One region of the Paenibacillus sp. FSL R7-0302 genome, then DNA from elsewhere that is predicted to be linked to it. Evidence: a T-box and tRNA genes for the amino acid it is inferred to sense, from the RefSeq annotation. Region 1 holds a T-box; the other holds one or more tRNA genes.

The links. The T-box of region 1 lies ahead of pheS (phenylalanine--tRNA ligase subunit alpha). A T-box ahead of a tRNA ligase gene usually reads a tRNA of that ligase, here a tRNA-Phe.
Region 2: it has a tRNA-Phe gene. The T-box ahead of pheS (phenylalanine--tRNA ligase subunit alpha) is inferred to sense a tRNA for this amino acid. The anticodon was not compared.

What each region holds. Positions count from the first base shown of each region.
Region 1 covers NZ_JBBOWB010000001.1:4,621,913-4,636,642, reverse strand. Annotated here, with positions in the region: gene MKY96_RS20025 (sensor domain-containing diguanylate cyclase) at 1-1,414, opposite strand, end outside; gene MKY96_RS20020 (ABC transporter permease) at 1,946-3,118, opposite strand; gene MKY96_RS20015 (ABC transporter ATP-binding protein) at 3,115-3,816, opposite strand; gene MKY96_RS20010 (efflux RND transporter periplasmic adaptor subunit) at 3,813-5,117, opposite strand; gene MKY96_RS20005 (hypothetical protein) at 5,114-7,660, opposite strand; T-box leader at 7,881-8,157, shown strand; gene pheS (phenylalanine--tRNA ligase subunit alpha) at 8,217-9,251, shown strand; gene pheT (phenylalanine--tRNA ligase subunit beta) at 9,593-12,037, shown strand; gene MKY96_RS19990 (hypothetical protein) at 12,242-14,560, shown strand.
Region 2 covers NZ_JBBOWB010000002.1:570,746-585,475, forward strand. Annotated here, with positions in the region: gene MKY96_RS28105 (acyltransferase) at 1-542, opposite strand, end outside; gene MKY96_RS28110 (acyltransferase) at 542-1,033, opposite strand; gene ppaX (pyrophosphatase PpaX) at 1,030-1,689, opposite strand; gene lgt (prolipoprotein diacylglyceryl transferase) at 1,698-2,720, opposite strand; gene hprK (HPr(Ser) kinase/phosphatase) at 2,733-3,671, opposite strand; gene MKY96_RS28130 (ABC transporter ATP-binding protein) at 3,901-5,022, opposite strand; gene MKY96_RS28135 (PucR family transcriptional regulator) at 5,132-6,214, opposite strand; tRNA gene MKY96_RS28140 (tRNA-Lys) at 6,380-6,452, opposite strand; tRNA gene MKY96_RS28145 (tRNA-Tyr) at 6,464-6,546, opposite strand; tRNA gene MKY96_RS28150 (tRNA-Phe) at 6,551-6,626, opposite strand; tRNA gene MKY96_RS28155 (tRNA-Asp) at 6,766-6,843, opposite strand; tRNA gene MKY96_RS28160 (tRNA-Thr) at 6,862-6,937, opposite strand; tRNA gene MKY96_RS28165 (tRNA-Val) at 6,971-7,046, opposite strand; tRNA gene MKY96_RS28170 (tRNA-Met) at 7,056-7,132, opposite strand; tRNA gene MKY96_RS28175 (tRNA-Ser) at 7,157-7,248, opposite strand; rRNA gene MKY96_RS28180 (23S ribosomal RNA) at 7,331-10,257, opposite strand; tRNA gene MKY96_RS28185 (tRNA-Ala) at 10,462-10,537, opposite strand; tRNA gene MKY96_RS28190 (tRNA-Ile) at 10,634-10,710, opposite strand; rRNA gene rrf (5S ribosomal RNA) at 10,758-10,874, opposite strand; rRNA gene MKY96_RS28200 (16S ribosomal RNA) at 10,999-12,559, opposite strand; gene MKY96_RS28205 (pro-sigmaK processing inhibitor BofA family protein) at 12,864-13,130, opposite strand; gene MKY96_RS28210 (DUF2508 family protein) at 13,159-13,365, opposite strand; gene recR (recombination mediator RecR) at 13,628-14,227, opposite strand; gene MKY96_RS28220 (YbaB/EbfC family nucleoid-associated protein) at 14,264-14,575, opposite strand; gene dnaX (DNA polymerase III subunit gamma/tau) at 14,625-14,730, opposite strand, start outside.

The DNA.
Region 1 (14,730 bases):
CGGACCAGGATTTGTTGAACAGCTGGAGCAGACGGTTCAGCAGCTCGTCCAGCATTTGCGGGCTGGTGAACCGGTGCAGCACCACCGCGAATTCATCTCCGCCGATCCGGAAGGCTTGGCCGGAGCCCTTCACGGTCTGCTGCAGCTCCCGGGAGAGCAGCTGCAGGAACTCATCTCCGGCCAGATGGCCGAGTGTATCATTGAGCTGCTTGAACCGGTCGCAGTCCAGCAGCGCCACGGCGATCTCCTGCCGGCGCTCCTCAGGCTGGTTGATCAGGTTCTCCATGTACATTTTGAAATGGGCACGGTTGGGAATCGCGGTCAGATGATCATAGAAGGCCAGCTTGTGCAGGCGCTCCTCATATTGCTTGCGCTGGGTAATCTCACGCGAGACCAGCATGAACTGTGCCGGGAAATTGCGGCTGCCCGCAATAGGGGTAACCTTGGTCTCCAGCCACACCCAGTGCCCTTCGGCCGAACGCATGCGCAGCTCGGATATTCTCGGTGAAGACTGCACCACGCTCTTGAGCTTGGCCCAGGAGATTTCGGCTTCACGGATATAGTTGGAGAGCGGCGCCCCTTTGCTTGGCACATAGCCCAGTGCAGCTGCATGGGAAGGCGAGGCATACAGGATCAGACCGTTCGGATCTGTCAGCACAATGAAGTCGGACATCGTCTCACCGATCAGCTGGTAGAGCGATTGCTCGTCCTGCATTTCGTTCTGCAGGGAGATCAGTCTGCGGCTGAGATAGATGATGACCATAACCAGCATGAACAGAAATACAGAGTAGACGGCGAACAGGGAGCTTTTGAGATTATTGAACTCTGTCATCACTTGGCTTGCATAGGTGTCAATCTTGTCCTCTGCCTGATTCAAGCTTTCCCGTACTTCATTCAGCTCGGTATGTATGGTAAGGGCAGAATAAGAGGCGGGATTCCAGCTCTTCTGAACCCGCTGCGAGATCAGCTCCCGGCCGTTATCCCTCCACGCGGTAAGCGTGGTTCCGAAGTGATCCAGCTCGTTCCTCAGCTCGTCCAGCAGCAGCTCGCTCTGCTTCATTCCATTGAACGGGCTCTTCACAGCATCCAGATTGTAGCGGGCGGTATTGACCCGCTGCAGCGCCTGGGCATTATTGTCCTCGAATTCCTGCGACAGCGTACTGCGCTGCGCGCTGGTCAGCGCCCCGCCGACTGTGGTCTGAAGCGCAAGGGCTGCCTGATAGAGATCGCGGTCGGCATTCAGAATGAGCTCGGAATTCTGGTAGACGTCACTGTATAGGGAGTCGGATAATTTGTTCATCGTATGATTCAGAATCAGCAGGGAGGCCACACTGATCCCAACCAGAAGAACGGTGATGGACGTGAATAATATAATCAGTCTGCGTGTACTTGTGTTTTCCGAAAAAACTGCCACTGTCATCCTCTCCCCGCGCAGAACTTTTGCAAATCTCATGGGTGTAGCTTTGGTGCATGCGAAACTTATCCTTATGCGGAATATGGCTTCATGCAGGCATGTAAGAGAGTATACATTAGCGAGTCCTAGAGAGCAGGGGAAGAAAGAGGCAATAGAAAGAATAACTTCCGGTTAGATCGCGGTTTCTTTTCACCAGTATATAGGACATCCCTTAAGCAGAGCAATTGCTGAAAAAATAATAAGCCCCGTCAGCTTCCGCTGCGGATGCACAGGCCGTGAAGCACACCCTGGAGCCGGAGTGGAAACAGTGGAGACATATCCGTTACAGCCGATACAAAGAACTATTATGTATACCCTACTACTATGTAAAAGGTATTCTGACCTTTGAGTCCTATTACCCACTTTTGCTGCAAACGATACCCCTTTGGTATCAATTGTGCATTAAAAATAAAACAGAAAAATCCGCCAGCCCGGGAATCTGAGACTGGCGGATGGAACAGCAGATTACAAACTGCAGCGTCTAGGAGGACGCTACTCGTTGCGTAGCGCATGAATAGGGCGCATTCTTGCAGCCTTGCTTGCAGGAATCATTCCGAATACGACACCGATGATCAAGGAGAAGGAAAAGGAGATCAGGACCATATTCCAGGAGGGCGCCACATTCAAGGCGGTATAATGACCGACAGCCCAGCTAGCGCCAAGTCCCAGTGCGACTCCGATCAGGCCCCCGGTGCCGCTTAAGACCACGGACTCGATCATGAACTGCAGCATAATATTCTTTTTTTTGGCCCCGATGGCCTTGCGGATGCCTATCTCTCTGGTTCGCTCATTGACCGAGACAATCATAATGTTCATAATCCCTATCCCGCCTACAAATAACGAGATACCCGCGATACCACCAAGGGCCAAGGACAGAGTGGCGCTGGTCTCATTTACCGTTTCCAGCATCTCCCGGGAATCAAAAACAGAGTAGGCATTCTCGGCTGCACTGAATTTGGCAGTAAGGCTGGCCTCCAGCTTGGTTTTGACATCATCCACATTGTCATTTGAAGTGGTGGTGAGGGTAATGGAGCGGACTCCCTTGCTCTGCAGGAACCGTTCGGCTGTGGAGATGGGGATCAGCAGCTTTTCGTCGCTTGAGCCGACGCTGGTGGAGCCTTTACTCTCCAGCAGCCCGACGATCTTGAAGCTGCTTCCGTTGATCTGTACCTTTTGGCCTACAGGATTATCTGTACCGAATAGATCCTCCGCTGTATCTGATCCGATTAACGCAACCTTCTGCCGGTATTCTGTATCCATCTCAAGCAGGAATCTTCCGGATTGCACGTGGAAATCCTGAACCTCTTCGTAGGCAGGTGTAATGCCTTCTACGGATACGGAAACGTTCTCGGTACCGTGCTTGGCGGTAACGTTCCCGGAGATTACCGGGGATACATTGTCCACCCCTTCAATCTCACCCAGGGCCAGGGCCTCCTCGTAGGTTAGCGAAGTGGTGGCTCCGCGGCCCATAATGTTGACGGTCAGCTGGTTGGTTCCCAGGGAGCTTAGGGACTCTGTAATCTGTGAGGTGGTGCCCTGGCCCACAGCGACAAGTGCAATAACGGAGGATACCCCGATAATGATGCCCAGCATGGTAAGAAAGGCTCTTATTTTACTGCTGAGGATACTTTTGAAGGCCATTTTCATACTCTGGTACAGCATCATGAATGCGCCACCTTCCGATCCTCTACAAGATCCCCGTCCTGAATCCGGATCACCCGTTTGGCCTGCTCGGCTATCTCCAGGTCATGCGTGATCAGAATAATGGTATGCCCCTGTGCGTTAAGCTCCTTAATCATCTCCAGAACTTCCTTGCCTGTCTTGGAGTCCAGCGCTCCGGTTGGCTCATCGGCAAGAAGAATAGGGGGGGTTCCGGCAAGGGCGCGGGCAATAGCCACACGCTGCTGCTGGCCTCCGGACAGCTCGGAGGGACGATGATTCATTCTGCTCTCCAGGCCTACCCGGACCAGGGCACTGCGGGCAATCTCTCTGCGCTCCCTATGGGACATTCCACGATAGATCAAGGGCAGCTCTACATTCTCTACCGCTGATAATTTCGGCAATAGATTAAAGTTTTGAAATATAAAGCCAATCTTTTCGTTGCGGATCTGGGCCAGCCTGTTGTCAGACAGCCTGCGGATCTCCTGGCCGTCCAGGAAATAATCGCCTTCATTCGCCACATCCAGGCAGCCCAGCATGTTCATCAGGGTGGACTTGCCTGAACCTGACGGGCCGATGATCGCAACGAATTCACCGTGATGAATGTTGAAGCTCAGGCTTCTCAGAACCGTCATCGATTCTCCGGCCATCGTGTAGCTGTGCTGCATCTTCTCCACCCGGATCAGCGGCTCTGGTGAGGTCATCGTCCGCCACCGCCTCCACTGAAGCCACCGCCGCCGAAGCCGCCCATCCCGCCGCCAGCACCTCCACCGGTACCACCTCCGCCACCGAAGCCGCCCATCCCGCCCATGCCGCCTTGCTGCGGAAGCTGCGGGGAGGTAGCATTGCCTGAGGAGATCACGGTCGGGAGGATCACTTCATCCCCTTCACTTAAGCCGCTGACGATTTCGATGCTGCTCTCATTGTGGATACCAGCCTCTACAGCTATCCGTTTCATGCCTGAGGCGAGACCGGCTGGACCTCTGCTTCCGGCTGCTCTGCCGGGGAACTCCGCGCCAGCAGAGGGCTTGGTTTCAGCAGCACCTCTGTCCGCCCTGCCGGATTCTTCATCCCCGGTCCCCGGCACATTGACGAAGGATTTCCCGTTTATCTTCGTTACAGCTTCGATGGGAACGGTCAGAATATCCTTCTTCTCTTCGATCGTAATCGCCACCTCCGCAGACATGCCGATAAGCACACCCTCTGAGTCATTTAATCCTACAGTGACGTTGAACAGGGAGACACCATTAGAGGAGGTCCCTTCTTTGGCGATATCTATGACCTTACCGGTAAAAGACTTGTCCTCAAGGGCATCCAGTGTAATGGCCGAGGCTTGATTCAGCTTGATTTGGGGGATATCCAGCTCATCTACCTGTACGGTTACGCTTAGATTCACGTAGTCGGTCATAGTGAACAGCTCTGTGCCATTCTGGGCCTGTTCGCCGTCCGTAATATTTACGGCAGTGATCGTTCCGTCGATAGGAGCGGTCAGCGGATCAGGCGGAGCCATATCTTCATGGATGGCAGCGATGGATTCCTGCCCGTCCACGATATCGCTATTGGCTTTATCAATAGCTTTTTTTGCCGATTCCAGCTCCTCCTCTGTCGCGTTATTCATAGCCAGCGTCTTGTAGCTCTCCTGTTTATTCTTAAGCTCTGTCTTGAGATTCTCCAGTGACTTTGTCGCTTCCTTCAGCTTATCGTCCAGATCGCCCGCAACAAACGTGATCAGCACAGCACCTTTTTCAACAACATCGCCTTTCTTAACCATGACCGTATCGACCTTCCCGGCTTCTTTGGTACGGATGCTCTCGCTGTTGATCGCCGATACTGCACCTGAACCCGAGACACCCACCAGGATATCCCCCTTACTGGCAACTGCCGTATTCAGCGGAGCGGCATTGATCTGCCGGTTCTGATCCGGCCAGAGCCTATAGCCCGCAATCCCTGCAATAGCAACGAGGACTATCGCTGAAGCGATAATGATGATCTTCTTCTTATTCATTGTGCAGCTCCTTCGGGGGAAGAGGTGGTTGCTTTGGCGGTAACCTCAAGGGAATAGGCCTGGCTGGCGAGCTCTGTCCGCACTCCCTGGAATTCATCGTAGAATTTAAGGGCATAGGTGCCGGAGCTCAGATTTTTGAACAGGACGCTGGTAAGGGTCGTAGAATAAGAATTGTTTGTTCCCAGGGTCAAGTCGGTGCCGAGCATCAGTGCTTTCTCATGAGACTGTCCATAAGGATCTATAACCTGAAGGATGAGCTTATGCTGGTAAGCGCCTGTCTGATAGGTAGTATCCTGATTGAGATTGTAATTGAACGTCACTGCAATGCTGCTTGCACCCTTGGTGAGTTCCCCTGTAGAGCTGGTAACTGCCAGTGTATAAGGGAAGAGGGGGACAGAAGCCAGATTGGTCAAAGGGGTAACCTCTGCCGGTGTCAGTGTCAGCGCTGCCGTATTCACGTATCCCGTCGCAGCCGTTCCTGCGGCAGTCAGCTTGCCATCCGCAATCGCCTGGCTGATATACAGCTGAAGACCTGCGGTGTCCAGTGTGGCCGGGACTTTCGCCCAGAAGGTAACCAGTGTTTTGCCTTCAGGGCTGGTCGACAGCTCGGACTGGTTGGCGGTTGCTTCAAAATATTGCCCGTCAGCAGTCCTGAACTGCCCGTACAGACGGGCCAGATCTGCCTGCCGGACTTCGTCGCTGTTCATTTCCACTTCGCTGTACACCAGGTTCGAGCCGGTTCCTGTATACAGGAGGGTGGAACGTTCCTTCACGGTGGCTTTTTTGCCGGTGGCTGTGATCTTGAAGGCTTCCCCTGCAGCCAGCGGAGCTACACTCTTAACGGTACTGTCGCTTGTACTGAGAGAGAGGAATTGCGACACTTCTGTACCCTTGGTCTCCTGGAGGATGAGCTTGACTAGCCTGAAATCCAGAGTGTATGGAATATGGCCTTGAACCGTTATTTGAGTGCTGGCACCAGGGGCAAGGACTGAAGAGCTGTTGTCCGTATAAGTCTGCGAAGAGGAGCTGAGATCCTTCTGATCCACCAGGAGTATTCCTGTAAAAGCAGGCAAAGTAATGGTCTTGGACGTTGCATTGCGTATCGTTAGTACAGCCTGTACCAGATCCTCGCTGCCCCAAGGCAGACGCAGCAGGGAGTCCAGAGAGACAGCGAAGGTACCATAGGTATTGGTTACGCTGGTCTCGGCAGCGAGATGAATCTGGCTCTCCGGCGTGTAAGGGATGCGGAAATAGGCCACAGGCAGCGTTACTTTATCCGCGCTGGCCGCAGGAGCAATCATTTGCAGCTCCAGAGAATTCTGAGCCAGCTCCAGCGGAACATTCGCGCTCAGCTCAATCAGCTTCTCTTCCAGCGGCTTCAGGGTCAGGCTGCTCAAGGCAGTGGCCGTCACCGGGAAGCTATAGCCTTCCGCCGACTTGACGTTAAGCTCATAAGCAGGCAAAGTGACCGCTGTGCTGCCGGTATTCTTCACCCGGAGCTGATAGCTCCAGACACCGTTCCCGTTATCCGCATGCACATTTGCCTTCAGCAGCTGCATGTCCACCGTATTGCTGCCGATGGAGACCTTCTTGGTGTAGCCCGCCGCTACGGTGAAATCTGCGGTTACCGCAGCCGGAAGTGCGTAGGAAGAGACAGGCAGGTACAGCTTGAGTCCTTCATCCAGCTTGGCGATCTGTAGCGTCAGCTTGCTGACATTCATGTAAGAAGGGATCTCGGTCATATAATAGAGCGTCCTCTTCTCCTGAGGCTGGAGCTTGAATTCGGGGCTGCTGTCATCCAGCGTAAGCGTGAAGACAGAGCCGCCCAAGGATTTCAGGTACAAGGTATAGCCCGGATCTGTAAGCACTTTGTTACCCAGATTGGTTAGGCTAAGCCCGACCTTGGCATAGACTTTGCTGTTATATTTGTAGATTTGCACGGATTCGGCTTTGGTGCCGGCTGTAATACCGCCGAGTTCGACCTTTCGGGTCTCCCCTATCAGGGAAGACAGTGAGTAATTGGAAGGAATCGTGAACGTGCCTATACGCTGTTCATAATTAGCGGCGCTGAAATTCCAGCCGTAGATGTTGATTTTGAGTCCTTTGACTGAGGCGGCAGTTCCAATATTCGCATAGTATGTAAGACTGGTGCTTTGTTTAGCAGGGATTTTCTTGACCGCACTGTCTGCGCTGACCGGAATTCCCTTAATGATGCTGCCGCCCGCAGTTACAACTTTGGAGAAATAGTCCGCCAGATTGACGCTGCTGCCGGCAGTGTTGGTATAGGTAAGCGTGTAGGTGAGAATATTACCGCCGGTTTGGCTCTGAATCCCTACATGGCTCAGCTTCACCTGAAGCGCGGTGCCGAGCTTGAGCGCACTTAGACCGTTAAGTGTGGAGACTTCCGTGACCGCGCTTGCTGCTGTGGCAGCCGTTGAACCGGATGAAGCGGCATAGGCCGTGGTTCCCGTGCTGCCTGCGGTTTGACTTGCGGCAAATGTGCTGAGCAGCAGCAGAACAAATGCTTTTTTTCGTGTAAGCATGTAATTTCCTCCTTGTATGATCTCTTAAGGGAAAATATCAACATTGACTGAATGTCCGCTGAAAAAAAAGCCGTCAAACCGCGCTGAAGCTTAAAGGGAGCTTAAAAGAAGATAAAAAATAAGCGGAATGTGCGAGGCTTGTCAAACGGGCTGTTTTTGCATATAATAGATGGGTATATCTTCCCAAGTGGAGGATCGAAGTGCAGAGGTTATAATCCGCATACATGCAATGATGGAGAAGAGTACGCAGTGCCTGGCTTACAGGGAGGAAGCGCCGCAGATTGAGAGCGTTTCTAAGAGAGCAGAGCTGCCGAAGTTCACTCCGGAGCAGTTCCCTGAATGTGCTTGAAGAGCGCTAGTAGGGGGGACCGGCCGCAGACCGTTATTTCTGTATAAAGTGAGACAGGTCTTTGCCGCACCGAAAGAGGGAATATTGCTCTTAAGGGAAGCGTACGGCCGTCTAACAAGGGTGGTACCACGGTCTTTTCGTCCCTTTACCGGGAGGAAAGGCCTTTTTTTGTTGAACAATATGAGATTTGAGGGGGCAGTACAAGCCATGAAAGACAAATTGGAAGCACTGAAGGCTGAGGCGCTGACGAAGCTGCAGGCGGTAAACGATCCGCAGATTCTGAATGACCTTCGTGTCAAATACCTTGGCAAAAAAGGCGAGCTGACAGAGGTTCTGCGCGGTATGGGCGGACTAAGCGCGGAGGAGCGTCCGGTGATCGGCCAGGTGGCCAATCTGGTGCGCAGCGCCATTGAAGAGGTGATCGGCGCCAAGCAGGAGCTGTTCCAGCAGCAGGAGACAGAGAGCCGTCTGAATGCGGAGAAGGTCGATGTAACCCTGCCGGGCCGCGGCCTGCCGCAGGGCGGCATTCATCCGCTGAGCCGGGTGATCCAGGAGATCGAGGATATTTTCATCGGCATGGGCTTCCAGGTTGCAGAAGGACCGGAAGTGGAGACGGATTATTATAACTTCGAGGCGCTGAACCTGCCGAAGAACCATCCGGCCCGCGACATGCAGGATTCCTTCTATATCACGGAAGATATTCTGATGCGTACCCAGACCTCGCCGGTACAGGTGCGTACCATGCAGGCCATGAACGGGGAGAGTCCGGTCAAGGTCATCTGTCCGGGCAAGGTGTTCCGCCGTGACGACGACGATGCGACCCACTCCTTCCAGTTCCACCAGATTGAAGGCCTGGTGATCGGCCGCAATATCCGCATGAGTGACCTGAAGGGTACCCTGCAGCAGTTCACCAAGGAGATGTTCGGGCCCGCGGCGGGCATCCGCCTGCGCCCAAGCTTCTTCCCGTTCACCGAGCCTAGCGTTGAGGTGGATGTAAGCTGCTTCAAATGCGGCGGCGAAGGCTGCCGTCTCTGCAAGCAGAGCGGCTGGCTGGAGATTCTCGGTGCCGGTATGGTGCACCCGAATGTGCTGCGGATGGGCGGATATGATCCAGAAGAATACAGCGGCTTCGCGTTCGGCATGGGCGCTGAGCGGATCGCGATGCTGAAATATGGTATTGATGACATCCGTTACTTCTACACGAATGATATGGGCTTTGTGAAGCAATTCAAGGGTATTTAGGGATTTGGCGGGTGTGTGCGGGGGCGGGACGGATATTGTTAAGCCGGAGGGATGACGGCAGTGCTAATTAAATGACTGCGATTGAAGGACCGGAGGGGAATTTTGGAACTGGAGGAGCGGTAGCGTCCGCCTTTAGGATTGGATTTCTACTGCGGCCAGCAGTGTAATCAGGAAATTCAATCCTAACAGCGGCCGGAAGTCCAAATATTCTCTGTAGGAACACTGCAATGCAGAATTTTGTTGCGCGAAGTTGACGTGGGCTTGTTTATATCCGCTTCCGCGCCCCGGCGCAGGCCGGCATGGAGATCAATACATCTGAAACAAAAAGGAAGTGTGCGATTATGAAAGTATCAACCGCCTGGCTGGCCGATTATATATCGCTGGAAGGGGTGACCGCAGATGAGCTGGCGGATAAAATCACCACCGCCGGCATTGAGATTGACGGAGTAGAACGCCGCAACAAAGGGATTTCCGGGATTGTGACCGGCTACGTGAAATCCAAGGAGAAGCACCCGGACGCCGATAAGCTGAACATCTGTATCGTCGATGCAGGGCAGGGTGAGGATCTGCAGATTGTCTGCGGAGCTAAGAATGTCGCAGCGGGCCAGAAGGTTCCGGTCGCGCTGGTAGGCGCCAAGCTGCCGGGCCTGGAGATCAAAAAAGCCAAGCTGCGCGGCGTGCTGTCGCAGGGGATGATCTGCTCGGCCAAAGAGCTGGGCCTGAACGACAAGCTGCTGCCCAAAGAGCTGCAGGAGGGCATTCTCGTGCTGCCGGAGCAGACCGAGGTGGGCCAGGATATTCTCAAGCTGCTGGGTCTGAATGACGAAATCCTTGATTTCGACCTGACGCCGAACCGTTCCGACTGCCTGAGCATGATCGGTGCCGCTTATGAAGTAAGTGCAGTGCTGGGCCGTGAGCTGAAGCTGGCTGATCCGGCGGCAGAGCTCGTGGAAACGGGCGGGAAGGCTGCGGACTCCATCACGGTTACCATTGAGGACGAGGCATTCTGCAGCCATTACGCCGTGCGTTATATTGCCGGAGTGAAGACCGCGCCGTCCCCGCTGTGGATTCAGAACCGCCTGATGGCGGCCGGGGTACGTCCGATTAACAATATCGTAGACATCACCAACTATGTGATGCTGGAATACGGACAGCCGCTGCATGCATTTGACGGCGGGCAGGTCCAGGGCGGAACCATCGGTGTACGGTTTGCCCATGAAGGGGAAGGACTGGTTACCCTTGACGGACAAGAGCGCAAGCTGGAGCCGCAGATGCTGGTGATTGCAGATGGCTCAGGTGCCATTGGCCTGGCCGGAGTGATGGGCGGACTGTCTACAGAGGTTACCGCAGACACCGTTAATATCGTACTGGAATCAGCCAGATTCGATGGCGGAACAGTACGCAAGACCTCGCGTCAGCTGGGTCTGCGCTCGGAAGCATCCCAGCGGTTCGAGAAGGAAGTCGACCCGAATGCAGTCATCCCTGCACTTAACCGTGCGGCTGCCCTGATTGCCCAGTATGCCGGAGGAATGGTGCATGAAGGAATTGTTCAGGCCGGCAGTATCGCTGGTCAGGAGAAGGTGCTGCACTTATCGCTGGAGAAGCTGAACCGCTATCTTGGCACGGAGCTGTCGCTGCTGGAAGTGAAAACCTTGTTCGGACGTCTGCACTTCAAGTGTGGTGATGCGGCCCAGGGAATCGTCGAGGTCGAGGTTCCGACACGGCGCGGAGACATTACCCAGGATGTGGATCTGATAGAAGAGATCGCCCGCTTGTACGGCTACGACAACATTCCGACCACCCTGATCGAAGGCACTACGACGCCGGGCGCGCTTACCAGACAGCAGTCCCTGCGCCGTGAACTGCGACGCCTGCTCTCGCTCGGCGGGTATCAGGAGGTTATGGGCTATTCCTTCATCCAGCCGGAGCAGACCAAGCTCTTCCCGATCCTGGCGGAAGGCAGGCAGTCTGTGAAGCTGGCGATGCCGATGAGCGAGGAGCGCAGCGTGCTGCGTACCAGCCTGCTGCCGCAGCTGCTGGAAATTGCCCTCTACAATACGAACCGCCGCCAAGGCGATCTGGCGTTATTCGAAATCGGCAACGTCTTCTTCACGGAGGAAGAAGTCCTTACCCGCCAGCCGAGTGAGCTGCCGGTACTGGGACTGCTGCTGAGCGGTACGCGTGCAGCCAAGCAGTGGAACGTGACTGCTGAGCCGGTGGATTTCTTCGACCTTAAGGGTGGGCTGGAGACTGTATTTGCGCATCTGGGCCTTACGGATCGCGTAGTCTACGAAGGGGATGCGCCTGAAGGCTATCATCCGGGACGCTCCGCTTCCATCTATCTGCTTCAGGCAGAGGGCCGTGTGAAGATCGGTTCGATGGGGCAGCTTCATCCTGAGCTGCAGCGCCGGATGGATCTGGAGGATACGTACGTATCTGAAGTTCTGCTGCAGCCTCTCTATGATGCGGCACGCGCCCAGCTGCAGTACAGCGAGCTTCACCGCTTCCCGGGCATGGAGCGGGACATTGCGGTGGTAGTGGATGACGCGGTTCCGGCAGGCGACCTGATCGCGGCGATCCGTGAGCATGGCGGCACATTGCTGCAGAATGTGCAGGTATTCGATATCTACACAGGAGGCAAAATGGAGGCGGGCAAGAAGAGTGTTGCCCTGTCGCTCCTGTACCGCCATACCGAGCATACGCTGACAGACGAAGAAGTTGTGGAAGTGCATGACAAAGTGGTCTCAGCGCTTGAACAAACTTTTGGTGCAGAATTAAGAAAATAGCAGGAATTGTGCAAAGCCGCAGCGAATCCATTTAGAAACAGAGATTCGCTGCGGCTTTTCTGTACCCTTGTGAAGTGCGGAGGAACATGCAAATAAATGCAGTGGACGCGTGCTTTTGCCAAAGGTCAGGAAATCACGCTACAATAGGAGTAAGAGCAAAGAAACCAACTTAGAATCCGCACACATACAAAGGAGGGCACAACTGTGGCTATGGACCGGACCCGTGTCGCCGTGGAGATATACGGAACTTCCTACAAGCTTGTCGGAAGCAGCACAGAATATATGAAGCAGGTCGCCCGTCATGTCGATGAGCATATGCGTGCAATATCGAAATCACATTCCAGACTGGATACGCCGCGGATTGCGGTGCTTACAGCTGTACATATGGCAGAGCAGGCAATCCAGGTTCAGGATTTCAAGAATGAGCTGAATATGCTGACCGGTGAACGTACCGAGCTGCGAGTAGAGGTGTCACGCCTTCAGGAAGCGCAGCGTGAACAGCAGGAAGAATATGAGAAGCTGGAAGCGGCAGCGAAGGAAGAGGCGGCGCGGCTGATTGCCGCTGCCGAAGAAGAACGCTCAAGGCATCTGGAGCAGCAAGAGCAGGAGCGGCAGCTGCAAGCCCAGCTGCTGGAGGAAGAGAAGCAGGCTGCGGCCGCCGCCCGCGAGCAGCTAGTGCAGGAGCTGAAGGCACGCGAGGAAGAGCTTAAGGCGCTGCGCCAAGGTCATGAAGCAGAGCAGGCTGCAAGCCGTGAGGCGGCGCGGCAGGAGCTGGAAGCCGCAGAAGCCATGCGGCTGCAGCAGCTGGAAGAGTTGAAGTCTGCCCATCAGCAGGAATTGGAGCAGCTGCGCGAGACGCTGATCCGCGAGAAGACAGAGACGTTGTCTGCCCTGGAGCAGGAGCTGCATGAGACGCGGGAGTCGATGGGCAGCGAGATCGTGGAGATCCGCTCCACGCTCAGCAAGGAGCTGGCTGATACCAAGGCCGCGCTCACGAGTGAGCTTACCGGGGAACGGGAAGCGCTCGAGAAGGAGCTGGCCAAGAACAAGGAGCTGCGGCAGTCCCAGGGGACGCAGGAGCACCGGCACAAGCAGCAGCTTCAGGAGCTGGAGAAGCAGCTTGGCGAGCTGCGCGGCGGAACCGGGCAGCTCCAGTCCCGGCTGCGGGCGGCGGAGGCCGGGCTGAAGGGCGAACGCGATGCGCGGCTGACGCTGCTGGCGCAGTACGAAGCTGTGCTGAAGCGGGAGGAGCAGCTCGGGGAGGAGCTGCGGCTCGCGGCAGAGGGGGCGCAGCAGCATAGCGCCGAGCTGGAGGAAGCTCGCCAGCGCTATGGGGCTGTAGAGAGCGAAGCGGCAGAGCTGCGCGGCGCGCTGCAGGAGACGGCGGACAAGCTGAGCACGGCGCTTGAGGAGCTGCACACTGCTACGGAGCTTGGCAATCTGCTGAACGATGAACTGGAAGGGCTCCGCCAGCGTTATGAGCTGACGCAGGAAGAGGCGGCAGCTCTACGCACATCGCTGCGTGAGACCGCAGACAAGCTGAGCACGGCGCTTGAGGAGCTGCACACCGCTACGGAGCTTGGCAATCAGCTGAACGATGAGCTGGAAGGGCTCCGCCAGCGTTATGAGCTGACGCAGGAAGAAGCGGCAGCACTGCGCACATCTCTGCGGGAGACCGCGGACCAGCTCAGCCGGACGCAGGTCGAATTCGACCGGACGGCCGAGGAGGCTGCTTCCTGGCAGGAACGTGCGAACAAGCATATGGAGGATATCGGCGAGCTGGAGATGAAGCTTCTGGAAGAAGGGGAGAAGTCGGCAGCACTGCAGCGCGAAGTGGAGACCCTGCGCGGACAGGCAGACGGCATGGTTCAGCAGCTTGATCAGGAAGCGCGGCTTCGTGCCGAAGCGGAGCAGGAGCTTACCGTTCAGCAGGAGGCGGCAGAAGCAGCCCGCAAGGAACTGGCAGCGCTGCGCGGCCGTTACGAGGAGCTGATCGCGCAGTACGACGAGATTCTGCAGGACGGGGAGCAGCTGAAGGAACGCTGCGAGCTGCTGGAAGCTGAAGGCGAGGAAGCTGTGCGGCGAATGGAAGAGCTATACGAGGCAGGCCGTGAAGCTGCCGCTGCGGCGGCGGAGCAGCAGGAAGCACTCCGTGAGACCCGGGAGTACGAAGCTACCTGGAAGCAGAAAGTTGAGGAGCTTCAGCAGCGCGAGCAGCAGTGGAACGAGCAGGAGGCACAGCTGCGAGAGGAGATTGAGATCTGGCAGCAGGAGGCCGGGGAAGCCGAGGCTCAGGCGGAAGCAGTCAGCCGCTCGCGCACTGAGGCGGCGCAGCAGCTGGATGAAATCGGCGAGAGCTATGAGATGGTCCAAGGCCAGCTGCGGCTCGTTCAGGCCCAGTTCGAGCTGCAGCAGGGGGAGATGGAGAAGCTGTCCCAGGAGCATCGCAGCTTGCAGGCGGAATATGCCAAGCTGCAGAGTGAATATAATGAATGGATTCAACTGATCGAACAGGACAGTTGAATGGCGGATGCATCACAGGAAGAGCTGTTGTAAGCAGGAATGCTTAGAACGGCTTTTTCTGCTGTACAGGGACAGGGGGCGGCCTCCTATTAGGGGGACTGCAAGGGAGGGCTGCTGCTCTAAAGTTGGCTGAAGTGAAGTATTGCACCAATCCTGCACTAAATACAACA
Region 2 (14,730 bases), on a different contig from region 1:
TTAAGCAGCACGAAGCCCCACTGTAGAGCAAGCCCGATCACCGGTGCCCATGCCGCGAGATGCCGGACTTTTTGCAGACACCAGAGTATCAACGGGAACAGCAGATAGAACTGGATAATGATGATGATATAGTAGAGATGTGTATACGCCGTACCCGTCCATAGATACTTGAAGAACTTCCCGCCCATCTCCTGAAGAGGCATCCCCCAGGTATGACCGGCCGTCATTTTCAGTCCAAAATACAGCACCGTAAACACAAGATAAGGCACAATAATATAGATCAGCCTGCGGCTGTAGAATTTGGCCAGTACCTTCCCGCCCAGCGGACGGTCAATATAATTGTAGAACAGGACGAACCCGCTTAAGAATATAAAGGAAGGCACCGCAAACTGGCTGAACTTGTTAATAAACAGAAACGGAGGGAACATGGACGTGCCCAGTGTCTCAGCCAACGTGCGTGAAGTGGCATGAATGGCGATCACCGCAAAAATAGCGATTGCCCGAAAAATATCAAGCTGTGGTATTCTTTCCTTTTGAGCCATTATGATTCCTCCTGTTTACGCAGCTCACGGAGCGGATTCCCCCCGACGAACGAACCGGCAGCAACATCTTTGTGAACCACCGATCCCGCCGCAACCGTAGCCCCATCCCCAATCGTAACCCCAGGGAGAATAGTCGTGTTAGCCCCAATCATTACATTCTCACCGATCATAACCTCACCCAGCCGGTACTCCTTGATGAGATACTCATGAGCCAGGATCGTAGTGTTATAGCCGATAACCGTGTTCTCCCCAATAGAGATCTTCTCCGGAAAAAAAACATCCACCATCGCCATAAGTCCAAACGCAGTATGCTTGCCTACCTTCATCCCGAGCACCCGGCGGTAAATCCAGTTCTTGAGCGGCAGAATCGGGCAATAGCGGGCAATCTGGATAAAAATAAAATTGCGCACACCTTTCCACGGGCTGACCGTGCGGTATATATGCCAGAGCGAATTATGCCCCTCCACGGGATAACGGGTTATCTTTCTCACGGCTGCATAGTCTCCTGCTCCACAATAGAGTACAAATCCTTCATCTCCTGGATGATGTAATCCGGTTCATAGGTGCGCAGCACAGCCTCACCCTTAAGCGACCAGGCCACCCCTGCTACACGCACACCTGCTGCCTTGGCAGACTGAATATCGACAGCACTGTCGCCAACCATCAGAGTTTTGGCCGGATCAACACCCAGATTGGCAACAGCCGTGAGCACCGGCTCCGGATGCGGCTTCGGATGAGTCACATCATTCACCGTAACAATCGTCTCCATATATTTCAGCAGATCGAACATCTCCAGTGCCTTGAGCGTGGTTGGCCGGATCTTCGTGGTCACCACCCCAAGCTTGATTCCCTGGCGCTGCAGCTCCTCCATCGTCTCATTCACATGGGGAAAAGCGCGGACCAGCTCATCGTGATGCGCATTGTTGTACGAACGGTAGGACCGTTCCAGCACCCCTATATCCTTCGGCTCCAGGCCGGAGAATGCGCCTAGCTGCTGCTGAAGTGTAGTTCCCATCAGGGGAATGATCTGTTCCCGGGTCAGAGCCGGCAGGTTATTCTCCTTCAGCGCATGCATGAACGAATTAATGATCAGCTCATTTGTATTCACAATCGTTCCGTCCAGATCAAATAACACGCATTCTATCATTGATTGTATTACTCCTTTGTTTCCTTATCTTCAGAGGGATCTTCCACCGGCTGAACAGGCTTCTGAGGCGTATTAGCGGCACTCTCTGGAACTACAGCATCCGCCGCTGCCGGTTTGGTGCTGATGATCGGGTCCAGGTAATGTGCCTTCGGCTGTCCGCTAACCCGCCGTACAATAATCAGTACAATGGCGGCAACAATAATGAGCAGCGCGAGCAGCTGAGAGATACGGATATTCCCGTAAGCCGGGTCAAGATAGCCTTGCTCGAAGCCCATCCACTTCATAGGGCTCCACAGCCCGTTAATGAAGGCTGCCACACCGCTGCTGCCGTCAAAGGCAAGACTGTCCGTACGCAGAGCTTCAATGAAGAAGCGGCCGATGGAGTACCAGATGAAGTAGGACATGAAGATTTCTCCGGCACGTACGAACTTCTGGCGGCGCAGCACCATGAGGAGCAGAATGCCCAGCAGACTCCAGAGTGATTCGTACAGGAAGGTCGGATGGTGAAAAGCATCCCCTATGTACATTTGATTAACGATAAAATCCGGCAAATGCAGCTTATCCCGCAGGAACGATTCCTCTACCACGCCGCCATAGGCTTCCTGGTTGATGAAATTACCCCAACGGCCGATCATCTGGCCGGCAAGCAGTCCAGGAGCACAGATATCCACGATGCGCCAGAACGGATAGCCTTTATAGCGGAAATAAATAATCCCGCAGATAATCGCGCCGATCAGGGCGCCATAAATCGCAATACCGCCATTCCAGACCTTGAAGATATCGAGCAGGTTATCCTTATAGTCTTCCCACTTGAAGGCTACGAAGTATAGCCGCGCGCCAATAATAGCCGATGGCAAGCCCAACAGCAACATATCCATGAAGAACTCCTGAGGAATGTTGAAGCGTTTGCCTTCTTGAATACATAGGAATAGCCCGATAAGCGCACCAAGACCCAGAATCAGGCCATACCAGTGCACCGGCAGTGATCCAATCGAGAAGACAATCGGGTCAATCGCTAGTGAATAAAACATGCTCTCACACTCCTAATCGAGATCATCCATATCTTCTGAGATGGTGGCGGTAAGTTTATTCGTAAATTGCAGCGCGGCATTGAAGCCCATTTGCTTGAGCCGGTAATTCATCGCAGCCACCTCGATAATGACAGCGAGGTTACGTCCCGGACGGACAGGGATGGTAACCAGCGGCACATCGGTATCAATAATCCGTGTCGTCTCCTCATCCAGTCCCAGACGGTCATACTGCTTGTCCTGCTGCCAGGCTTCCAGTCTGACCACCAGGGTAATCCGCTTGTGATTACGGATAGCGCCTGCCCCAAAGAGCGTCATAACATTAATAATCCCGACACCGCGGATCTCCAGCAGGTGACGGATTAATTCCGGTGCGGTACCATGAAGCTGATTATCCGAGGTCTGACGGATCTCCACCGCATCATCGGCAATCAGGCGATGACCGCGTTTAACGAGTTCCAGTGCCGTTTCACTTTTACCAATGCCGCTGGTGCCTGTAATCAGCATCCCTACCCCATATACATCACAGAGAACACCGTGAATTGTTGCTGTCGGTGCCAGTCTGCCCTCAAGGAAGCTGGTCAGTCTGCTTGAGAAAATCGTGGTCGCCATCGAGCTGCGAAGCACGGGAAGTCCCTTCTCGTTGCTGATGTCTACAAGCTCCTGGGGTACATCCAGCGCACGAGTAATGACAATACAAGGGGTATTGTCGTTACAGATTCCGCGTACCCGGCTTTTCCGTTCTTCCTCTGAGAGCATAGAGAAGAAAGCCAGCTCTGTTTTGCCCAATAGCTGCACACGTTCTTCCGGATAATATTCGAAATAACCGGCCATTTCCAGCCCGGGACGGTTCAAATCATCCACTGTGATCGGTCTCTTCAGACCTTCATGTCCGGATACTACCTCTAATTGAAAATGCTGCACCAATTCCGATACTTTTACCTTCTTAGCCATATATGTCCGTCCTTTCGTCACCCGCGGCTTATGCCGCTTCCCCGCATACCGGTTACATCTTTATCCATTCCAGCTACAGGTAATTCTCCTGCTATCTTAATGGATTATGCCAGTGAATGCAATCTTAACCCCAGCGGTTATCGTTCCATTCCACCATGATCATTACAAGAAAAAGCCGCCTAACCAGGCGGCTTTCTTCATTATAAACTATGTTCACCCTGCAGAGATCTTATCCCAGCAGAACGTTAAGTTCGGATTCTTTGTCGAAGATGTGGACTTTGTTCATGTCGATGGCCAATCTAGGCTTGCTGCCTTCACGGGTAGTGGAACGTCCATCTACACGCGCAATTACAGTGTTATTGCCAAGACCGCTCAAGTAGAGGAGCATTTCATGACCAAGGTTTTCCGTAACATCAACCATCGAAGTGAAGATTGTGTTAGGGGAAGCTTCCAGGAACACTGGCTCTTCATGAATGTCTTCTGGACGAACGCCCATGATTACATCTTTACCGATGAAGCCTTTGTTACGCAGGATTGTAGCTTTGCCGCCTGGAACTTCAACATCAAGGTTCTCTGCACGGAAACGGACAGCGCCGTTCACTTCGGAAAGAGTACCGTTGATAAAGTTCATGGTAGGGGAACCGATAAATCCGGCTACGAACAGGTTCGTAGGTTCATTGTACAGTTCTTCAGGGGAAGCTGCCTGCTGGATGATACCATCGTACATAACTACGATACGGTCACCCATCGTCATTGCTTCTGTCTGGTCATGCGTTACATAGATACAAGTAGTTTCAAGGCGTTTCACCAGCTTAGTGATTTCAGCACGCATTTGACCACGAAGCTTAGCATCCAAGTTGGAAAGAGGCTCATCCATCAAGAAGACTTGTGGATCACGGACGATTGCGCGGCCTAGAGCGACACGTTGACGTTGACCACCGGACAGTGCCTTAGGTTTGCGTTCCAGCAAGTGCTCGATATCCAGGATTTTCGCTGCTTCGCGTACTTTCTTGTCGATTTCTTCTTTCTTCACTTTGCGCAATTTTAGACCGAAAGCCATGTTCTGATATACACTCATGTGCGGGTACAAGGCGTAGGATTGGAATACCATCGCGATATCACGGTCTTTAGGAGCAACGTCATTCACTACACGGTCACCAATGTACATTTTACCTTCAGAGATTTCTTCCAGACCAGCGATCATACGCAGGGTTGTGGATTTACCGCAACCGGAAGGACCAACCAGTACGAGGAATTCCTTATCTTTAATATCAAGATTGATATCGATTACTGTTGCTTTATCGGAACCCGGGTATTTTTTGAAAATATGCTCTAAACGTACGCCTGCCATTGTATTTCCCCCTCGAGTCTAGTATTGGATTAGAAAATCAAACGCTTTCTTGTACACTTATCTTACCCCAGAGCCGGCCTCATGGCTATTTGCAAGGTTCACAAAAAACCTATTTTCTTTTCGTCACTTTATACAATAACATGGCAAGCTTCACAATAGCGGCATCCCCAAAGCTGCGGACATCGGCCCCCGTCTCCTGTTTGATCTTGTCCAGCCTGTAGAGCAGCGTGTTGCGGTGAATGTACAGCTTCTTGGCGGTTTCACTGACATTGCAGTCCATTTCAAAAAAACTCTCCAGCGTCAGCAGCATTTCCTTATCCGCCAGTACCGCCGTGTAATCACCGATCTGGCCCAGCAGCTGTCTCCGCCGGTCATCCGGAATACTGTTAACCAGCCGCTCCATGTGCAGCTCCCACGGCAGATGAATATAATCGCCTACCTGGAAGATACGGCCAAGAATAATGGTCTCCCGCAGCAAGGCGACTGCTCCTGTCAGACCTTTAACCGGGATAATGGCTGGAGAGACCGCCAGATGGAAGACGCCAACCCACTCGCTGGCAATCAGTTCATGCAGCCCCATAGAAGTCTGTGACAGCAGATCCTCAGCACTCTCTTCCTCATCCTCTTTATCATCTCCGCCTGTGAGGAGTTCCTTACGGGCTAAAATTAACCATTCCTTATCCTGCAGGGGAACCAGCAATACATCATTCTCGAAATAACTGCGCAGCAGCTTCATTAAGGAGCGATACGTCATCTGCGGATTATGAACATTCTCGCTTACCAGCATGAACGGAATCATATCTCCGAACAGCCGGCCCTTCAGTGAGATTTCATCCGGGATCTCCGCATCGTCCTTCTCCTGCTCCAGTTGGGCATTCAGCCAGCCGCTAAGCTGCCGCGCCTCCATCTCCCCTTCTTCCTTGAACCCGGTTGCCTTCAGCGCTACCGCAAAATTGCGTCCGGCATAATTCACCAGCTCCAGCTCCAGCGGCGACAGCCCCTCTGTCTCCACCCACACTGCTGTAACACGGCCATCATTCTCATAGAGGGGAAGCCAGAGATAACCCTCATGAATGACCGGCAGTTCCTGATCCTTATCCGTACCTATGCCAAAAAGTGAAGCGGAATGCTGTCTCCCCAGCTGCTTGATTCCGGTCCTCTTTCCGGTGAGTTGCTCCAATTTTTGACGCAAACCCTCACTATCCATCATCACCATTCTCCACCACTTTTGCTTTTTTCGCTTATTTTATCATATTTTGCTGTAAAATGCGGAATTTGCGCTTATGAGCATACTTGTATCATGTATCAAAATACAAAAAAGGCCACCACCCTAAAGTGATGACCGTTTGACTTAAGATGAGCCATGAAGGACTCGAACCTTCGACACCCTGATTAAAAGTCAGGTGCTCTACCAACTGAGCTAATGGCTCCTAAAAAGGGATGGAGGCTGATGGATTCGAACCACCGAACACGTACGTGAGCAGATTTACAGTCTGATGCGTTTGGCCACTTCGCTAAGCCTCCATGATGGTGGCGCGGGAGGGAATCGAACCCCCGACACAAGGATTTTCAGTCCTTTGCTCTACCGACTGAGCTACCGAGCCATAAAAAAAACCTAAAAAACAAAAAAATGGCGGAACAGGGCGGGATACTCTTCACTCCGTTACGAGATTGCGAAGTATTCCTTACGATGCCTATGCTTCAACGAACCCAGGGAATTCTCATCCCTTAAGCCATTAAAAATGGCGGAACCGACGGGATTCGAACCCGCGATCTCCTGCGTGACAGGCAGGCATGTTAGGCCAACTACACCACGGTTCCACAATTTATTGTAAAAAATGGTGCCGGCGAGAGGACTTGAACCCCCAACCTACTGATTACAAGTCAGTTGCTCTACCAGTTGAGCTACACCGGCACGGTGTAAGGCAATACAATTCGAACATAAAAATGGTGGAGGCTGAGGGGTTCGAACCCCCGACCCTCTGCTTGTAAGGCAGATGCTCTCCCAGCTGAGCTAAGCCTCCGGGTATGTATGGTAGCGGCAGAGGGGATCGAACCCCCGACCTCACGGGTATGAACCGTACGCTCTAGCCAGCTGAGCTACGCCGCCACACTACAAGTATTGGATTTATAATGGCGGAGAGAGAGGGATTCGAACCCTCGCACCGCTTACGCAGTCTAACCCCTTAGCAGAGGGTCCCCTTATAGCCACTTGGGTATCTCTCCAAATTAATGGTAGCCATGTAAATCCGCACAGGAAATTGATTCCTGAAAACTGAATCCGAAACGAATCTGCGTTGTAGCATTTTTGGATAAGCCCTCGACCGATTAGTATTGGTCAGCTCCATGCATTGCTGCACTTCCACCTCCAACCTATCTACCTCGTCGTCTTCAAGGGGTCTTACTAATTGGGAAATCTCATCTTGAGGGGGGCTTCACGCTTAGATGCTTTCAGCGCTTATCCCGTCCGTACGTAGCTACTCAGCCATGCTCCTGGCGGAACAACTGATGCACCAGCGGTACGTCCATCCCGGTCCTCTCGTACTAAGGACAGCTCCTCTCAAATTTCCTGCGCCCACGACAGATAGGGACCGAACTGTCTCACGACGTTCTGAACCCAGCTCGCGTACCGCTTTAATGGGCGAACAGCCCAACCCTTGGGACCTACTTCAGCCCCAGGATGCGATGAGCCGACATCGAGGTGCCAAACCTCCCCGTCGATGTGGACTCTTGGGGGAGATAAGCCTGTTATCCCCAGGGTAGCTTTTATCCGTTGAGCGATGGCCCTTCCATGCGGTACCACCGGATCACTAAGTCCGACTTTCGTCCCTGCTCGACTTGTAGGTCTCGCAGTCAAGCTCCCTTATGCCTTTGCACTCTGCGAATGATTTCCAACCATTCTGAGGGAACCTTTGAACGCCTCCGTTACTCTTTAGGAGGCGACCGCCCCAGTCAAACTGCCCGCCTGACACGGTCCCCGTACCCGCTAAGGGCACTAGGTTAGAACCTAGATACGATCAGGGTGGTATCCCAACGGCGCCTCCGCAGAAGCTTGCGCTCCTGCCTCACCGGCTCCCACCTATCCTGTACAGATCGTACCCAAATTCAATATCAAGCTGCAGTAAAGCTCCATGGGGTCTTTCCGTCTTGTCGCGGGTAACCTGCATCTTCACAGGTATTAAAATTTCACCGGATCTCTCGTTGAGACAGCGCCCAAGTCGTTACGCCATTCGTGCGGGTCAGAATTTACCTGACAAGGAATTTCGCTACCTTAGGACCGTTATAGTTACGGCCGCCGTTTACTGGGGCTTCGGTTCACAGCTTCGGGTTACCCCTAACCGCTCCCCTTAACCTTCCAGCACCGGGCAGGCGTCAGCCCGTATACTTCGCCTTGCGGCTTCGCACAGACCTGTGTTTTTGCTAAACAGTCGCTTGGGCCTTTTCACTGCGGCCCCCTCGGGCTATTCACCCTACCGAGGCACCCCTTCTCCCGAAGTTACGGGGTCATTTTGCCGAGTTCCTTAACGAGAGTTCTTCCGCGCGCCTTAGAATTCTCTTCTCGCCTACCTGTGTCGGTTTGCGGTACGGGCACCTTCTCCTGACTAGAGGCTTTTCTTGGCAGTGTGAGATCATGACCTTCGCTACTATAATTTTCGCTCCCCATCACAGCCCAGCCTTACGATGTGCGGATTTGCCTACACACCAGCCTCACTGCTTAGACGGACATCCATCAGTCCGCGTCACTACCCTCCTGCGTCACCCCATCGCTCATAGCGGATTACGGTGGTACAGTAATTTCAAACTGTTGTCCTTCGACTACGCCTGTCGGCCTCGCCTTAGGTCCCGACTTACCCTGAGCGGACGAGCCTTCCTCAGGAAACCTTGGGCTTTCGGCGGATCAGATTCTCACTGATCTTTTCGTTACTCATACCGGCATTCTCACTTGTATACTCTCCAGCGCTCCTTACGGTACACCTTCAACGTATATACAACGCTCCCCTACCCCAGATACATACGTATCTAGCCATAGCTTCGGTGGTGTGTTTAGCCCCGTTACATTTTCGGCGCAGAGTCACTCGACCAGTGAGCTATTACGCACTCTTTCAATGGTGGCTGCTTCTAAGCCAACATCCTGGTTGTCTGTGCAACTCCACATCCTTTCCCACTTAACACACACTTGGGGACCTTAGCTGATGGTCTGGGCTGTTTCCCTTTTGACAATGGATCTTAGCACTCACTGTCTGACTCCCGGCAAGAAGTAAATGGCATTCGGAGTTTGACTGAGCTTGGTAACCCTTGCGGGCCCCGCACCCAATCAGTGCTCTACCTCCACCACTCCATTCACCGAGGCTAGCCCTAAAGCTATTTCGGGGAGAACCAGCTATCTCCGAGTTCGATTGGAATTTCTCCGCTACCCCCACCTCATCCCCGCATTTTTCAACATGCGTGGGTTCGGGCCTCCAGTGCGTGTTACCGCACCTTCACCCTGGACAGGGGTAGATCACACGGTTTCGGGTCTACGTCCACATACTCAGTCGCCCTATTCAGACTCGCTTTCGCTGCGGCTCCGGCTTCTCACCTTAACCTTGCATGTTAAACGTAACTCGCCGGTTCATTCTACAAAAGGCACGCCATCACCCATAAAGAGGGCTCTGACTTTTTGTAAGCACACGGTTTCAGGTTCTATTTCACTCCCCTTCCGGGGTGCTTTTCACCTTTCCCTCACGGTACTGTTTCACTATCGGTCGCCAGGTAGTATTTAGCCTTAGCAGATGGTCCTGCTGGATTCATACGGGGTTTCACGTGCCCCGCACTACTCGGGATCCGTCTCGGAGAGAACACAGTTTGGGCTACAGGGCTTTTACCTCTATCGCGGGCCTTTCCAGACCTCTTCACCTACTCTATTCCTTTGTAACTCCATGTGAGACGTCCCACAACCCCAAGAGGCAAGCCCCTTGGTTTAGGCTGTTCCGCGTTCGCTCGCCGCTACTGACGGAATCACTATTGTTTTCTCTTCCTCAGGGTACTTAGATGTTTCAGTTCCCCTGGTCTGCCTCTGCGTATCCTATGTATTCAGATACGAGTAACTGCGAATTACCACAGCTGGGTTTCCCCATTCGGACACCCCCGGATCAAAGCTTGCTTACAGCTCCCCGAGGCAGTTTCGTTGTTCGCCACGTCCTTCGTCGGCTCCTGGCGCCTAGGCATCCTCCGTGTGCTCTTAGTAGCTTAACCAATGCGTTTTCCCTAAGGAAAACCGCTTAGCATCGCCATTAATTCAAAACTTGTTTACACAAGTTCAGCTTAAAGGAATGTTCTAAAACGCAAATTCGTTTCGGTATCCAGTTTTCAAGGATCAAGTTGCTGTTATTATGAAACAATCACGACTGTGATGTTCGGAATAACAGACGATGTGCATATACTGTTGTAAAGAAGTTTTGGTGGAGCCAAGCGGGATCGAACCGCTGACCTCCTGCTTGCAAGGCAGGCGCTCTCCCAGCTGAGCTATGGCCCCATATAATCACCCCAAAAAGTGAGGTGTAGCTTCGAGGTTAATTCCGATTACTTTTCGGGGACCCCGGTACTTACTATTCAATTTCAGATTGTTATATGGTGGGCCTTGGTGGACTCGAACCACCGACCTCACCCTTATCAGAGGTGCGCTCTAACCAACTGAGCTAAAAGCCCATATAACAAAACTTACAGTAGTGAAGCAATCAATGAATTGATTGTCCGCTTGGCGGCGTCCTACTCTCCCAGGACCCTTCGGTCCAAGTACCATCGGCGCTGGAGGGCTTAACGGTCGTGTTCGGGATGGGTACGTGTGGAACCCCTCCGCTATCGCCACCAAACGCATACGAAAGAGACTTGCTCTTTCAAAACTGAACACGAGTGAGTGTCCGAACCCGAAGGTTCTATTGTGGAAGCGAAGCTTCCGATTTGAATGTCCTCATTGCAGAAGACGATTCTCCATAGAAAGGAGGTGATCCAGCCGCACCTTCCGATACGGCTACCTTGTTACGACTTCACCCCAATCATCTACCCCACCTTCGGCGGCTGGCTCCCTTGCGGGTTACCCCACCGACTTCGGGTGTTGTAAACTCTCGTGGTGTGACGGGCGGTGTGTACAAGACCCGGGAACGTATTCACCGCGGCATGCTGATCCGCGATTACTAGCAATTCCGACTTCATGCAGGCGAGTTGCAGCCTGCAATCCGAACTGAGACCGGCTTTGCTGGGATTGGCTCCACCTCGCGGCTTCGCTTCCCGTTGTACCGGCCATTGTAGTACGTGTGTAGCCCAGGTCATAAGGGGCATGATGATTTGACGTCATCCCCACCTTCCTCCGGTTTGTCACCGGCAGTCACTCTAGAGTGCCCAGCCTTACCTGCTGGCAACTAAAGTCAAGGGTTGCGCTCGTTGCGGGACTTAACCCAACATCTCACGACACGAGCTGACGACAACCATGCACCACCTGTCTCAACTTTCCCCGAAGGGCACCTGATGCATCTCTGCTTCGTTAGTTGGATGTCAAGACCTGGTAAGGTTCTTCGCGTTGCTTCGAATTAAACCACATACTCCACTGCTTGTGCGGGTCCCCGTCAATTCCTTTGAGTTTCAGTCTTGCGACCGTACTCCCCAGGCGGAGTGCTTACTGTGTTAACTTCGGCACCAAGGGTATCGAAACCCCTAACACCTAGCACTCATCGTTTACGGCGTGGACTACCAGGGTATCTAATCCTGTTTGCTCCCCACGCTTTCGCGCCTCAGCGTCAGTTACAGCCCAGAAAGTCGCCTTCGCCACTGGTGTTCCTCCACATATCTACGCATTTCACCGCTACACGTGGAATTCCACTTTCCTCTTCTGTACTCAAGTCACCCAGTTTCCAGTGCGACCTCAGGTTGAGCCCAAGGTTTAAACACCAGACTTAAATAACCGCCTGCGCGCGCTTTACGCCCAATAATTCCGGACAACGCTTGCCCCCTACGTATTACCGCGGCTGCTGGCACGTAGTTAGCCGGGGCTTTCTTCTCAGGTACCGTCACTCCGGTAGCAGTTACTCTACCGGACGTTCTTCCCTGGCAACAGAGCTTTACGATCCGAAAACCTTCATCACTCACGCGGCGTTGCTCCGTCAGGCTTGCGCCCATTGCGGAAGATTCCCTACTGCTGCCTCCCGTAGGAGTCTGGGCCGTGTCTCAGTCCCAGTGTGGCCGTTCACCCTCTCAGGTCGGCTACGCATCGTCGCCTTGGTGGGCCGTTACCCCACCAACTAGCTAATGCGCCGCAGGCCCATCCCCAAGCAGCAGATTGCTCCGCCTTTCATTCTCTCCTCAGGAGAAGAAAGAAATTATCCGGTATTAGCTACCGTTTCCGGTAGTTATCCCAGGCTTGAGGGCAGGTTGCCTACGTGTTACTCACCCGTCCGCCGCTAAGTTTGAAAGAAAGCAAGCTTCCTTTCAAACTCCGCTCGACTTGCATGTATTAGGCACGCCGCCAGCGTTCGTCCTGAGCCAGGATCAAACTCTCCAAATTGGTATTTAGAAAGAGCGATTGCTCATTTTGAAACATCTGACGAGAATTTACATTCTCTCATTTTGGATCTCACCGAAGTGATTTCCCACTCACTCGTTGTTCAGTTTTCAAAGATCAATGTCTCATCTTTTGTCGTTGATGTTTGTCTCAGCAGCGACCTTTATAATATATCACAGCACCCTTGTTTCAGTCAAGCGTTTTTTTAATTTCTTTTTTCGCTTTAGCTTCCAGCAAGTGATCCGAAGATCTCCTGTCCAAAGGGCCGAGACTTAATGTATCATGAATCAGGAGCCTTCGTCAACCTCTAAAACAAAGTTAATTTTAATCCCAATAACAGCGCCACTCCCGGCAGCCCAAGAATGGTTACAGCACCTATGGTTGTAGGGTTAAGCGGAATGTGCAGATCACTTACAACTCCTGAGAAATTAACGATATAAATCCCGAGCGCCGCCAATATAAGATGGGTTCCAAATACGCTCAGCCATGCCCAGCCCAGTCTTTTCCTGAATACAATCAGGACCAGCAGCGCTGCAGATATAATCAGCACACCCATTGCAACAGTTCTTAGCATCGTTCTCCTCCTCGCTGACTCAGTCTGTTCATACTTGCAGCTGGCTCCGGTTAAGCCCCAGCCGCTTGGCATCCTTAAGGTGTATCTGATATTTACGCTCAGCCGCCTCCAGGATATAGATCGCATAGTCAATCTGATCCTGGCCGAGAGCCTCATCAAACATCAGATAGGCCCGCTCCCATTCAGACTGGGCTTTACGCACCTCATGGTACACCGCGCCCCATTCCTCTTCCATCTCCACTGCCTTTTCCTTCCCCGTATTTCCGCTCAGCCATTTGGCACTCCACCAACCCATTGCAATCCCTCCCAAGAGATATGAATAACTGCAGATGCAACCGGTGATTCACACCCGTTAATCTCATACATATCGGAATAGGGACAAACTTAGAACCGGGAGAGGGGACTTAGCACAACTTTTAGCAGAATATCAGCGGCTCTCCGGGAAACAAAAAAGGAGCCCGAGGGCTCCCTACACTTATAATACAACAACACAACACTCAGAACAGCTCACGACGGCCTTCCAGCGCCTTCGACAGGGTTACCTCATCCGCATACTCAAGATCGCCGCCTACAGGCAAGCCATGGGCTATCCTGGTGATCTTGATCTCAAAGGGACGGACAAGACGCGAGATATACATGGCGGTGGCTTCCCCTTCAATGTTGGGGTTGGTAGCCATAATCAGCTCCTTCACCCGCTCATCGCTGAGTCTGGTCAGCAGCTCCTTCAGCCTTATATCATCCGGCCCTATGCCTTCCATAGGCGAAATTGCACCCTGGAGCACATGATAATAGCCGTCAAATTCCTTGGTTCGTTCGATAGCCACCAGATCCTTCGAGTCCTGAACCACACAGATTACCGAAGCATCGCGGGTTTTGTCCTGGCAGATCCGGCACGGGTCGGTATCCGTTATATTGCAGCAGACCGAGCAATAATGAAGATTACGCTTGACGCTGACCAGGGCTTTGGCGAAATCAATCACCTCGTCCTCCTTCATGTTCAGTACATGAAAGGCCAGCCGGGCAGCTGTCTTCGGACCAATCCCGGGCAAACGTGTAAAAGCTTCTATTAGCTTGGCTAGCGGTTCTGGATAATACAAAGTATCGGTTCTCCTTTGGCAGGGAGTGGAGTAAGCCTAGAACAAGCCAGGAATCTTCATTCCGCCTGTGAATTTACCCATATCGTTGTTCGCCAACTCTTCTGCCTGGGTAAGAGCATCATTAACAGCAGTAATCACCAGATCCTGCAGCATTTCGATATCCTCCGGATCAACAACCTCCGGTTTAATCTGAATGGACAGCAATTTCTTGTGTCCGTTCACCTGAACGGTAACCACGCCGCCGCCGGAAGAACCTTCAATCGTCTTGCTGCCCAGCTCTTCCTGGGCTTTGAGCATCTGCTCCTGCATTTTTTTAACCTGCTTCATCATTTGGTTCATATTATTCATAGATCATCTCTCCTTTGGGATGCGCTTGTTCGCGCTGATAGCTGAATCCTTATTCTTTTATGACAACAAGGTCTTCTCCAAAGAGCTGGATCGCCTCATCAATCCATGGTTCGGACTTGCCTTCGCCGCTCTCGTGCTCATGCTCCAGACGCAGC